2 regions of the Niveibacterium sp. COAC-50 genome follow, and region 1 is predicted to be linked to the other one. Evidence: predicted binding sites of a transcription regulator. Region 1 holds the regulator's gene; the other holds the start of a gene.
What was found. Region 1 encodes FNR, which switches genes on or off when oxygen is low (the NO sensors DNR and NnrR bind a similar motif). Its sites were predicted from a motif close to TTGANCTAGNTCAA; they were not measured.
Positions count from the first base shown of each region.

Region 1 (5,460 bases):
ACAGCGAACGCCACAATCGTTTCGGCAGGGTGTCCGATCAACACCTGCTCATCAAAGGCCAACCCCGCCGCGCGCAGGCGGCTCGCGGCCGGCGCCATCGCGATCCGCCCCTCGTCGCTGTAGTAGCGATCCAAGGCGCTGGTTTCGACATGGCGCGTGGCGAAGGTCATCGGTACCGGGTTGTGTACCGTTACCAGAACGATCGCGGGCGGCGCGGCGAAGAACTTTACAGCGCGCAGCAGCGCATCCACCGCGGCAAGCGAAGCCGCAGAACCGTCAGTAGCGAGCAGGATTTTCATCGCGATCCCTTTCTTATACGTGGCAGATGACGCCTTGCCACAACTTGCCACCCAGCGTGGCAGCGTTGGCGAGCCCAAACACCCCAAAGCCAAGCACGACAAGCCCGGCGCCGAACCGGAGCCACGTCCGTTGCAGCCAGCTCCGCAAGCGGGCGGCAAACAGGCCAGCGAGCATCAGGTTGGGCAAGGTCCCCAAACCGAATGACAACATCAGCACCGCACCGCGCGCGGCGGAGCCTGACACCAAAGCCGTCGCAAGGATGCTGTAGACGAGGCCGCAAGGGACGAATCCCCAAACCAGCCCGAGCGGATAGGCGTTGAGTGGCGTCCGGGCGGGGATGAATCGCGCCCCATACGGCCGTAACCTTGCCCACAAGCGGCCGCCGAGCCGCTCGATGGGTGCGAGGGGCGCGGTGACGCCCGCCAGGTAAAGCCCTAACAGCACCAGCAAAAGGTTCGCCAGCACGTAGAACGTAATCTGGATGGGCAGCAGGCGATTCAGCAGGAAACCAGTCGAACCGATCGCGCCCAGCAGCGCACCGGCGAGGGTATAGCTGGTGATGCGGCCCAGGTTGTAGGCCAAATGGATCGGCCAAATGCGTCGCGACTGCCCAGGCGCATTGACGGTAAGCGCAGCAACCAGCCCTCCGCACATGCCCACGCAGTGGGTTCCACCCAGCAGACCGATCAGCGTCGCGGCAAGGTATCCCGCTTCAGGCATCACACAACATCCCGGTGCAGCCCATTCAGGGCAATCCGCAAGTGTAGCGGCCGGCCGAGGCTCAAATCACCTTGGAGTAGCGGACGACTTCGCGATCACCGCGCAAATGCGCGTCAAACGCCATGGCCAATACGCGCGCCAGCATGCGACCCGGCGTCGTTACCTCGACCCCCTTCTTGCCAACGATGCACAGGCCATCACGCTCATGGGCCCGCAGCGCTTCGATCTCGTCGGCAAAATACTCGGAGAACGTGATGCCCCAGGCCTGCTCAAACGCCGCGTAATCCAGCGAGAAGTGGCACATCAGACTCTGAATAACCGCGTAACGAAGCTGATCGTCGAACGTCATCTCGTAGCCACGGACGACAGGGAGCTCGTCACGATCGAGCATCTCGTAGTAGGCCTCAAGCGTCTTCGCACTCTGTGCGTAGGCCGGGCCTACCTTGCCAATGGAGGAAACGCCGAAGCCCAACAGATCGCAGTCCGAGTGCGTTGAATAGCCCTGGAAGTTGCGATACAAACGCCCGTTGCGCTGAGCCACGGCCATCTCGTCGTCCGGCCGCGCGAAGTGGTCCATGCCGATGAACACGTAGCCCGCGTCAGTCAGCTTCGAAATCGCCATGCCCAGGATCTCGAGTTTCTGGTCCGCACTCGGCAAGTCGCCCGCATTGATCCGCCGTTGCGGCATGAAGCGCGTCGGCAGGTGGGCATAGTTGTAGAGTGCAAGACGGTCCGGGGCGATCTCCAGCACGCGATCCAGCGTCTGGCTGACGCGCTCGACGCTCTGGAACGGCAATCCGTAGATCAGATCGATACTGACCGAACGGAAACCATTCGCGCGCGCGGCCGCGATGACCGCCGCGGTTTCCTCAACAGACTGGATGCGGTTGACGGCTTTCTGGACGATCGGGTCAAAATCCTGAACACCGACGCTCATCCGGTTGAAGCCCTCGGCCCCAAGCAGCGCAACGGTTTCAGCGGAAACGCGGCGCGGGTCTACCTCGATCGAGTACTCGCCACCGGGCGTCAGGTTGAAATGCCGGCGGATCGAACGAAACAATTCGCGGATCTCGCTGTCCGACAGGAAGGTCGGTGTGCCGCCGCCCCAGTGCATTTGTGAAACATCGTGCGAGCCGGCGAGCTGTCCGGCGACCAAACCCATTTCTTTGTCAAGATAGCGCAGGTAGCGCTCCGCCCTGCTACGGTCCTTCGTGACAATCTTGTTGCACGCGCAGTAGAAGCAAACCGTATCGCAGAATGGAATGTGGAAATATAATGAGAGGGGTTTTTTGAGGCCGCCCTGCGCGCGCAGACCTAGATGTCTTGCGTAGTCGCTGCGTCCAAAGCCCTCGTGAAACCTGTCCGCGGTCGGATACGACGTGTAGCGCGGGCCGGAAACGTCGAAACGCTGGATGAGATCGCGGTCGAAGACCGGCGTCTGCTCATTCTGATTCATTGTTTATTTTTTTCTCTCTGTGGATGCCGGAAGGTGTCATGAACTCGGTCGGAGCCGTTTGATTGCCATCAACTAGCCCACTTGGAGCACCCGCCTTGGAAAAACCCGCCACGATTCCGCTGACGGCCGTCAATCTTCGCACCGCGTGCACCCAATGCAACCTCAAGGAGCTTTGCCTTCCCGTTGGTCTTGACGACGTCGATCTTGAAAGGATCGACGGCCTCATCACTGCACGCAAGAAGGTCAAGCGGCAGCAGCATTTATACCGTGCTGGGGAGCCTTTCGAAGCAATCTATGCGATTCGCACCGGTTTCTTCAAGACCGACATCCTGACCGAAGACGGCCGGGATCAGGTCACCGGTTTCCAGATGGCCGGAGAGATCCTCGGACTCGACGGCATCTCGACGGATCGGCATGTCTGCAATGCGGTTGCACTTGAGGATTCAGACGTCTGCATGATTCCGTTCGAACGGCTCGAAGAACTCTCGCGCCGCATCGAACCCCTGCAGCGCCAGTTCCACAAGTTCATGAGCCGCGAGATCGTCCGCGAGCAAGGCATCATGATGCTGCTCGGGTCGATGCGCGCAGAAGAACGTCTGGCTGCATTCCTGATCAACCTATCGCAACGCATGCGCCTTCGTGGGTACTCCGCTTCGGAGTTCCACCTTCGCATGACGCGCGAGGAGATAGGCTCTTACCTCGGTCTGAAACTGGAGACAGTGAGCCGGGCGTTCTCCAAATTCCAGGATGACGGCTTGATCAGCGTCCACCAGAAGCACATCCAGATTCTGGATGCGGATGGACTGCGCCGACTGATTGGCCGCGCGAACGTGTAGTTACCACCACGGCGTCGGTCGTTTTGTCAGCGCGACCGACACGATGTAAGCCAGCACCAACAAAGCGGCCACAAATGTGGCCGCTTTTGCTTGGCGTGTGCGCCCGCGCTTGAGCGCGTAAGACCCCAGAACGATGTAGCCAAGCAAGCCAAGCACCTTCGCGGTCAACCAGTCGTCACGAAACGGCGCTACGCGAAGGGTCCAGGCCAAGGCGACGGCCGAGGCGAGCAATCCGGTATCGACGATATGCGGAACCACCCTCGCCCAACGCTGGCGCACCCAAGGCGCATCAATCAGGACGCCGATACCTCTGGCGATGAATCCTGTTGCCGAGAGCACCACGAAACTGACGTGAAGATGTTTGAGCAGCAGGTAATCCATCGGCCTCGTTAGCGTTCCATGACGTAGTCACCAGGAGCAGCGGCAAGCGGAGGAAAGGCTTCGTTGCACACGGGTGGCGGTGCGACACGCTCACCGCAACGCTCGTCCAGCCACCTGAACCAATCGTCCCACCAACTTCCGGCGTGGTGGTCGGCGCGCTCACGCCAACCATGCGCGCTGTCGGTCCGGTGAGCCGTGCCGATCCAGTATTCGCGTTTCGGCGGCTGTACGGGTGGGTTGACGATCCCGAGGATATGCCCGCTGGACGACAGCACGAAGCGCTTGTCTCCACGCACGAAATTGGCCACCCGAAATGCTTGCCGCCACGGGGCAATATGATCGTCTTCGGCCGCAACGGCATACAGCGGTTGGGTGATCCGCCCAAGATCGAGCGACTCGCCAGCGACGGTCAGCGCATCGGCCTCAATCAGGCGATTCTTGAGGTAGAGCTCTCGCAAGTACCACGCATGCATGGCATAGGGCATGCGCGTGGTATCCATGTTCCAGTAGAGCACGTCGAACGACGGCGGCTTTTCGCCCATCAGGTAGCCCTGAACCACGTATTGCCAGATCAACGGGTTCGAGCGCAGCAAGCGGAACGATGTAGCCATGTCGCGGCCGTCGAGGTAACCGCGCTGCTCCATGGCCCGCGTCAGGTAGCGGACGCTCCCTTCATCGATGAAGACCTCCACGTCGCCCGGCTTGGCGAAGTCCACCAATGTCGTAAATAGCGTCCAGTGTGCAACCGGCATCTCATCCGGCGTGTAGTGGCGATTCGCCCATGCCATGTACATCGACAAGGCCGTACCGCCGATGCAGTACCCGACCGCATGTACTTTGTCCGCCCCGGATAGTTGGCGAGCGACCTGAACTATCGCATCCACCCCCTCCTGCAGGTAATCATCGAAACGAACGTCGCGGAGCGCTGCATCGGGGTTCTTCCACGAAGTGATGTACACATCGAAGCCCGCATCGCGCAAATGCCGCACCAGACTCTTCTTCGACGTCAGATCAAGGATGTAGAACTTGTTGATCCATGGCGTCACGATCACGATCGGGGTTTGTCGAACCGTATCCGCCGTCGGGGTGTAGTGGATGACCTCCACCAGGCGGGTGCGGGCAACGACTTCGCCCGGCGTCGTCGCAAGGTTCTTCCCAACCTTGAAATCGGCGGGGTCAGCCATTCGGATATCCCCGGCACGCAGGTCATCGAGGAAATTCTGCCAGCCGGACCGAAGCGTTTGCCCCTGGCTGGCGACCGCCGCACGTTGCGCGACCGGGTTGAGTGCCAAGTAATTTGTCGGCGCCACGGCATTGAGCCATTGCCGCCACCAGAACGCCGCGCGGCGGCGCTCGGTCCCCGATAGCCCGGGCGTCGCGTAGAGCATGTCCTGCGCATGCCGCGTTGACAGCAAGTACCACTGCTTCAAGGCAGCCCAGGACGGACTTTGAGACCACACCGGGTCGGCAAACCGGGTGTCATCGGCTTGAGGTCGCACAACATCCGGGACATGTGCCCCAACCGCTCGCGCAAGACCGTTGCACGCCAGCGCCCAAGCGTCAGCCGAGAAGCGGCCCCAGCGCTCGGCAAACTCCAGCGGATGCAAGCACCAAGCGATTTGCGCGTGCATCACTGGCGCAACGATGCCCAAGGGGTCTACGCTTGCAGCCATCTGTTGCCGAACCACACCAAGCGACAGCTTATGCTCGGTGGATCGCGCCTCACCACCGACAGCTACGTTTTCGACGGTTTCCATGGTACCTCCC
Region 1 is NZ_JABCJM010000003.1:375,060-380,519, forward strand. It holds gene HH302_RS14895 (universal stress protein) at 1-299, opposite strand, end outside; gene HH302_RS14900 (sulfite exporter TauE/SafE family protein) at 313-1,020, opposite strand; gene hemN (oxygen-independent coproporphyrinogen III oxidase) at 1,082-2,476, opposite strand; gene fnr (fumarate/nitrate reduction transcriptional regulator Fnr) at 2,572-3,312, shown strand; gene HH302_RS14915 (SirB2 family protein) at 3,313-3,693, opposite strand; gene HH302_RS14920 (alpha/beta hydrolase) at 3,702-5,366, opposite strand.

Region 2 (5,460 bases), on a different contig from region 1:
CAAGGAAATCGAGCGCTACGGTCGCGAACGCAAGAACTCGCCGCTCAAGTAAGGGGCTGATGGATGTTCAAGCTGCTCAAAATCATCCGCAAGGCGGGCGAGGCGACTGAAAAGTACCCGTTCGCACCGATGCCGGTCAGTCCGGGCTTTCGCGGAAAGCCCGAGTTCACCGCCGAGCAGTGCATCGCCTGCGCGGCCTGCGTGGTGGCCTGCCCGCCCAATGCGCTGACGATGCACACCAACACCGAGCGCGGCGAGCGCACCTGGCAGCTCAACCTGGGGCGCTGCATCTTCTGCGGCCGCTGCGAGGAAGTCTGCCCGACCCGCGCGATCGCGCTGTCGCCCGACTTCGAGCTGGCGGTGGGCCGCAAGGAAGACCTGATGCAACGGGCAACGTTTTCGCTGACCCGCTGCGTCGCCTGCGACACGCCCTTCGCGCCGAGCAAGGAGATCGAGTTCACGATGGCGCTGATGGTGCACAGCGGGCTCTCCGAGGCCGAAGCCGAAGCGATGCGCCCGCAGTTCGAGACCTGCCCCGACTGCAAGCGCAAACAGGCGCTGTGCAGCGTCGAGCCGGAAACCTTCGTGAAGCGAGGCTGAGATGAACAAGCCCATCGAATTCGCGCCCCGCAACGCCCAGGGCATGCCGACTCCGATCAGCGAGAGCGAGCACATCGCGCAGTTGAAGCAGACGCTGCTCGGCGACATCAAGCGTTCCGCCTACGTCTATCGCGTCGACTGCGGCGGTTGCAACGGCTGCGAGATCGAGATCTTCTCGGCGATCACGCCGGTCTTCGATGCCGAGCGCTTCGGCATCAAGGTCGTCGCCTCGCCGCGCCATGCCGACATCCTGCTGTTCACCGGCGCCGTGACACGCTCAATGCGGATGCCGGCGATCCGCGCCTACCGGGCCGCGCCAGATCCCAAGATCGTCGTCTCCTACGGCGCCTGCGGCTGCAGCGGCGGCATCTTCCACGACCTGTACTGCGTCTGGGGCGGCACTGACCAGATCGTGCCGGTCGACGTCTTCATCCCTGGCTGCCCGCCGACCCCGGCTGCGACGATCTACGGCTTCGCGGTCGCGCTCGGGCTGCTCAACCAGAAGCTCAAGGGCAGCCACCATCAGGAAGCCGAGGGCGAAGTCGCGCAGGTGCGGCACCCGGACGTACCGCTGGATCTGCGGGTGCTGATCGAACGCGAGGCGCGCCGCATGGCGGGCTACCTGCACGGCGGACGCATCGCGGATGACTTCATGGGCCTGATGGTCGCCGCGCCGACGCCGGAAGGTTTCGTCGCCCGTGCGCGTGAACACCTCGCTGCGAAAGACGACCCGCGTCTGTCGGAAATCTTTGCCCACCTGCAAAGCACCTGCCTCGGAATCGGCGGAGCAACCGCGTGAGCGGCAAGGTCATCTTCTACCAGCTCGGCCAGAAGTTCCTCGACCGCAAGGAGGACATGCCGGCCGAGGCGAAGCAGGTGGTCTACTACTCGCTCGCGATCGGCCACCATATCGGCGTGATCGACTGCCTCAAGCCGATCCTCGAATGCCCGGCCGACGACTACGCCGCCTGGCTCGAGAAGCTGCCGGAGGGCGCCGCCCGCAGCAAGCTCGAAGGCTTGCTCAAATGGGGCGAGATCAACATCGACAGCACGGCGACGCACTTGCTCGCTAGGGCGCTGGACGGCGCCCGCCCGGGCTACAGCGAAACCGAGAACCAGTGGGCGACGCGGCTGATCCAGTCGCTTGCCGATATCGAAGCCGAACCTGCGATCTACCTGATCGCCAAGCACCGCGATGCCTGACCTGATCCTCACCGTCGGCAACAGCATGATGGGCGACGACGGCGCCGGCCCACTGCTGGCCGAACTGCTGACGAACGCACCCGCCAGCGGCTGGGCGGTGATCGACGGCGGCTCCGCGCCGGAGAACGTCGCACATCAGGTGCAGGCGCTCGCGCCGCAGACCGTGGTGATCGTGGACGCGGCGGACATGGCGCTCGCCCCCGGCGAAGCGCGCCTGGTCGACGATGCGAACATCGCCGACATGTTCATCATGACCACGCACAACCTGCCGCTCAGCTTCCTGATCGAGCGGCTGCGCGAAACGGTGCCGCAGGTGCTCTTCGTTGGCATCCAGCCCGACATCGTCGCCTTCGGCTTCCCGATGACCGACCCGGTGCGCAACGCCGTCACCACGCTGCACGCGCAGCTTGTCGCCGGCGCAGACCTCACCGCCCTGCCCTGGCTCTGAGCCTCCTCCGGCCCGTCGACTGACCGCCCGCGCGCGCGCCACGCGGCGCGCCAGCGGCCACCTGCCCTCGCGCTTACCGCCAAGCACAGTGGCGGATTGCAGATTTGCGCGCTAAACCTCAACGTGGGCCCAAGCGGAACACAGCGCCGCTTATCGACCCATAGAGCGATTTTTAGATCCGCGCCCTACGCCTGATGGATGTCAAAAACGCTGAACTCAGCGCAAACGCGAGCAAGTCGGACACATAAAGTGCAAGGAAACTGCTTGCGATGACAACGCACGCGGTGTCATTCCCCTGACGACAAAACCAAGGAATCAAGCGAAATGGAACGTCCGATCGTCGAGAAGTCCGCAGCCAGCGGATTGCGCAAGTTCTCGCTGCTGAAGGAAGACCCGGGCCGCTACCTGATGCGCGCGGTGCTGGCAGGCATGTACCTGTCCATCGTCGTACTGGTGTATTGGTCGCTGCTCAACAACCTGCACGACACGCCGTTCGGCAAGGTGCTGGCGAGCCTCTTCTTCGGCGTCGGCCTGTCGGTGATCGTGTTCACCAACTCCGAGCTGTTCACCAGCAACAACATGTACCTCGCGGTGTCGTCAGCCGAAGGGAAGACGAGCTGGCCGCAGACGGTCGCCCTGTGGGTGGTCTGCTACCTGGGCAACCTGATCGGGGCCGTGGTGCTCACGGCGCTGCTCTATTTCGCAGGCGTGCTCGACTCGCTGCCACCGGAACATGCGCTGAACCAGGGCGCGGTGCACAAGGCCGAGCAGGCTGCGCAAGTGATCTTCTTCAAGGGCATCCTCGCGAACTGGGTGGTCTGCCTCGCGGTGTGGGTCGCACTGCAGTTGAAGGAAGACCTCGCGAAGATCGTGGCGATGATCCTCGTCGTGTTCATCTTCCTCTACCTCGGCTTCGAGCACTCGATCGCCAACATGGGCACTTTCTCGATGGCGCTGCTGAGCCACGGCGGGCTGACCTTCGGGCAAGCGGTGTACAACCTGATCTTCAGCACACTCGGCAACGTGGTGGGTGGCGCGGTGTTCGTCGGCCTGGCCTACCGCTACCTCAGCCCTGAAGCGATGGATCAGGCGGAAGCCGCCGAAGCCGCACGCGAACTGCCCCCGCCGCGCAAGGCCCCGAAGGCCGCCGCACACTGAGGCATCAGGCCTGTGGCGTCGCCAGCCGGCGCCGCAGGAGACGCATCAAAGCGCCCAGCACCGGCAGCTGGGCGTACAACTCCTCAGCCGCATCCCAGTAGTCGCGGTGCATCGTGACCAGCCCCTGCGCATCGAAGCACAGGTGGCTCGCACCGCGAATCACGCGTTCCGCGGACTCGCCGCGGAAGCGCAGGCGGAACTCCCAAGTCAGCATCGCCGCGCCCTCCGCCGCGAATCTTCCCGTCACGATGAACCGCGGCACATCCACCTGCTCGAACATGTGCCGGAACACGCGGGCAATTGCCGCGCGTCCGACCACCTCGTTGAACGGATCCTTGAAGCTCGCATCCGTGGCATAGCGCGCGGCGAGCGCGTCCACGCTATCCAGCGTCAGCCGCTCGTAGGCGTCAACCAGCGCGTCGAGCGCTGACTGGGTGCTCATGCGCCAGTTGCGCGCCGCACCGCACGCAGGTAGAGCCATTCAGGAAGCAAGCGCAGGAACTTGAGCAGCAGGGTGAACCTGCGCGGGAAGTGAATCTCGAAGCGGCCGCGGGCGATGCCGCGAAGGATCGCATCGGCCGCCTCGGCCGCGGTGATCAGTGCCGGCATGCGGAACTTATTCTGCGCGGTGAGCGGTGTTTCGACGAATCCCGGGTTCACCAGAAAGACGCTCACGCCGCGCGGCGCGAGGTCCATGTACAGCGACTCGGCGAAGTTGATCACGCCGGCCTTCGATGCCCCGTAGGCCAGCGCCTTGGGCAAGCCGCGGTAGCCGGCGACACTGCCAACAATGACGATGGCGCCTTCGCCCTGTTGCAGCAGTTGCGGCGCGATGGCCGCAACGCCGTTGATGACGCCCATCAGGTTGATCTCGATCGTCGTGCGTGCGCCTTCGACGGTGAGATCCCACGCATGCATCGGCGTGTAGGTGCCGGCATTGAAGACGACCACGTCGATGCCACCCCACAGGTCGAGCAGTTGCAGCACCGCAGGCAGCAAGGTGGCATGTTCGGCCACATCGAGTGGTATCGCGATGCTGCCAGGAAAGCGTGCGGCGAAGACGCGCAAGCGCTCCGCGCGCCGGGCCGACAGCGCAAGATGAGCGCCCTGCTCCGCAAGCGATTCCGCAAGGGCTGCGCCGATTCCCGTCGAAGCACCGACGATCCACACACGCTTGCCGCGCCAGTCACGAATCGGCTGATTCATCGCCATGGGTACCTGCTAACGCTTGCGAAAGCTCAGCGTCACCTGCCCGAGCTCGACACCGAACTTGGTCATGAAGGACCGGTTCAGCATCGTCTTGTCATCCATCAGGAACATCCAGTCGTCGAAGGCGACGTGATAGACGCTGCCATCCACCGGCAAGGCCATCGTATAGCGCCAGCGAAGGGCGTTGCCCTGCGCCTCACCGATCGCCTCACCCACCACATCGTCAGCACGGCCAGTGTATCGGCCGTCCGCCAGCTTTGTCACGGTCCACACGCGGCGTTGCGTGCTGCCATCCGAGTATTCGAAGTGCTCGTCGAGCGTACCGACGTCGCCGCGCCACTGCGCGGCTATCGTCACCTTAAAGCGCTTCACCACCTTGCCGGAGCGGTCCTGGAACACACCCCACGCGTCGACGGTACCGTCGAAGTAGTGCGCCAGATCGAGCTGCGGTTTCTCGTTGCGGTAGTCCGCGATATCGACGCTGGAACAGCCGCCAAGCACCAGCGCCGTCATGGCCGCGATCAGCCAAGTCTTCATCAGGAAACTCCTTCAGGTTCCACATGCTTTCGAAGCCGCCACAACAGCGCAGCGGCAGCGCATTTCAGCGCGATCGGCAACACGGCATACACCGCGGCCAGCGCGAGCAAGGCACCCGCGTCGCGTGCGCCCGGGCGGTAGCCAAGCCAATCGAGCAAGGGCAGCGCGACGCCCGCGGCGAGCGCGAGATTGAGCTTGGTGACGAGGTTCCACCAGCCGAAGTAGATGCCACCTGCGGCGGCGCGCGCCGGGCGTGCCAGCAGATCAGCCAGCAGCGCGGGCGGAAACGTGATGTCCGCACCCAG
Region 2 is NZ_JABCJM010000005.1:104,924-110,383, reverse strand. It holds gene HH302_RS17730 (NADH-quinone oxidoreductase subunit C) at 1-52, shown strand, start outside; gene hyfH (hydrogenase 4 subunit H) at 64-600, shown strand; gene HH302_RS17720 (NADH-quinone oxidoreductase subunit B family protein) at 602-1,399, shown strand; gene HH302_RS17715 (formate hydrogenlyase maturation HycH family protein) at 1,396-1,803, shown strand; gene hycI (hydrogenase maturation peptidase HycI) at 1,796-2,251, shown strand; gene HH302_RS17705 (formate/nitrite transporter family protein) at 2,576-3,409, shown strand; gene HH302_RS17700 (nuclear transport factor 2 family protein) at 3,414-3,851, opposite strand; gene HH302_RS17695 (SDR family NAD(P)-dependent oxidoreductase) at 3,848-4,621, opposite strand; gene HH302_RS17690 (DUF3833 domain-containing protein) at 4,631-5,155, opposite strand; gene HH302_RS17685 (MFS transporter) at 5,155-5,460, opposite strand, start outside.
Region 2: a site for FNR is predicted at 2,443-2,456, ahead of HH302_RS17705 (formate/nitrite transporter family protein). Genes of this name have one in related genera too.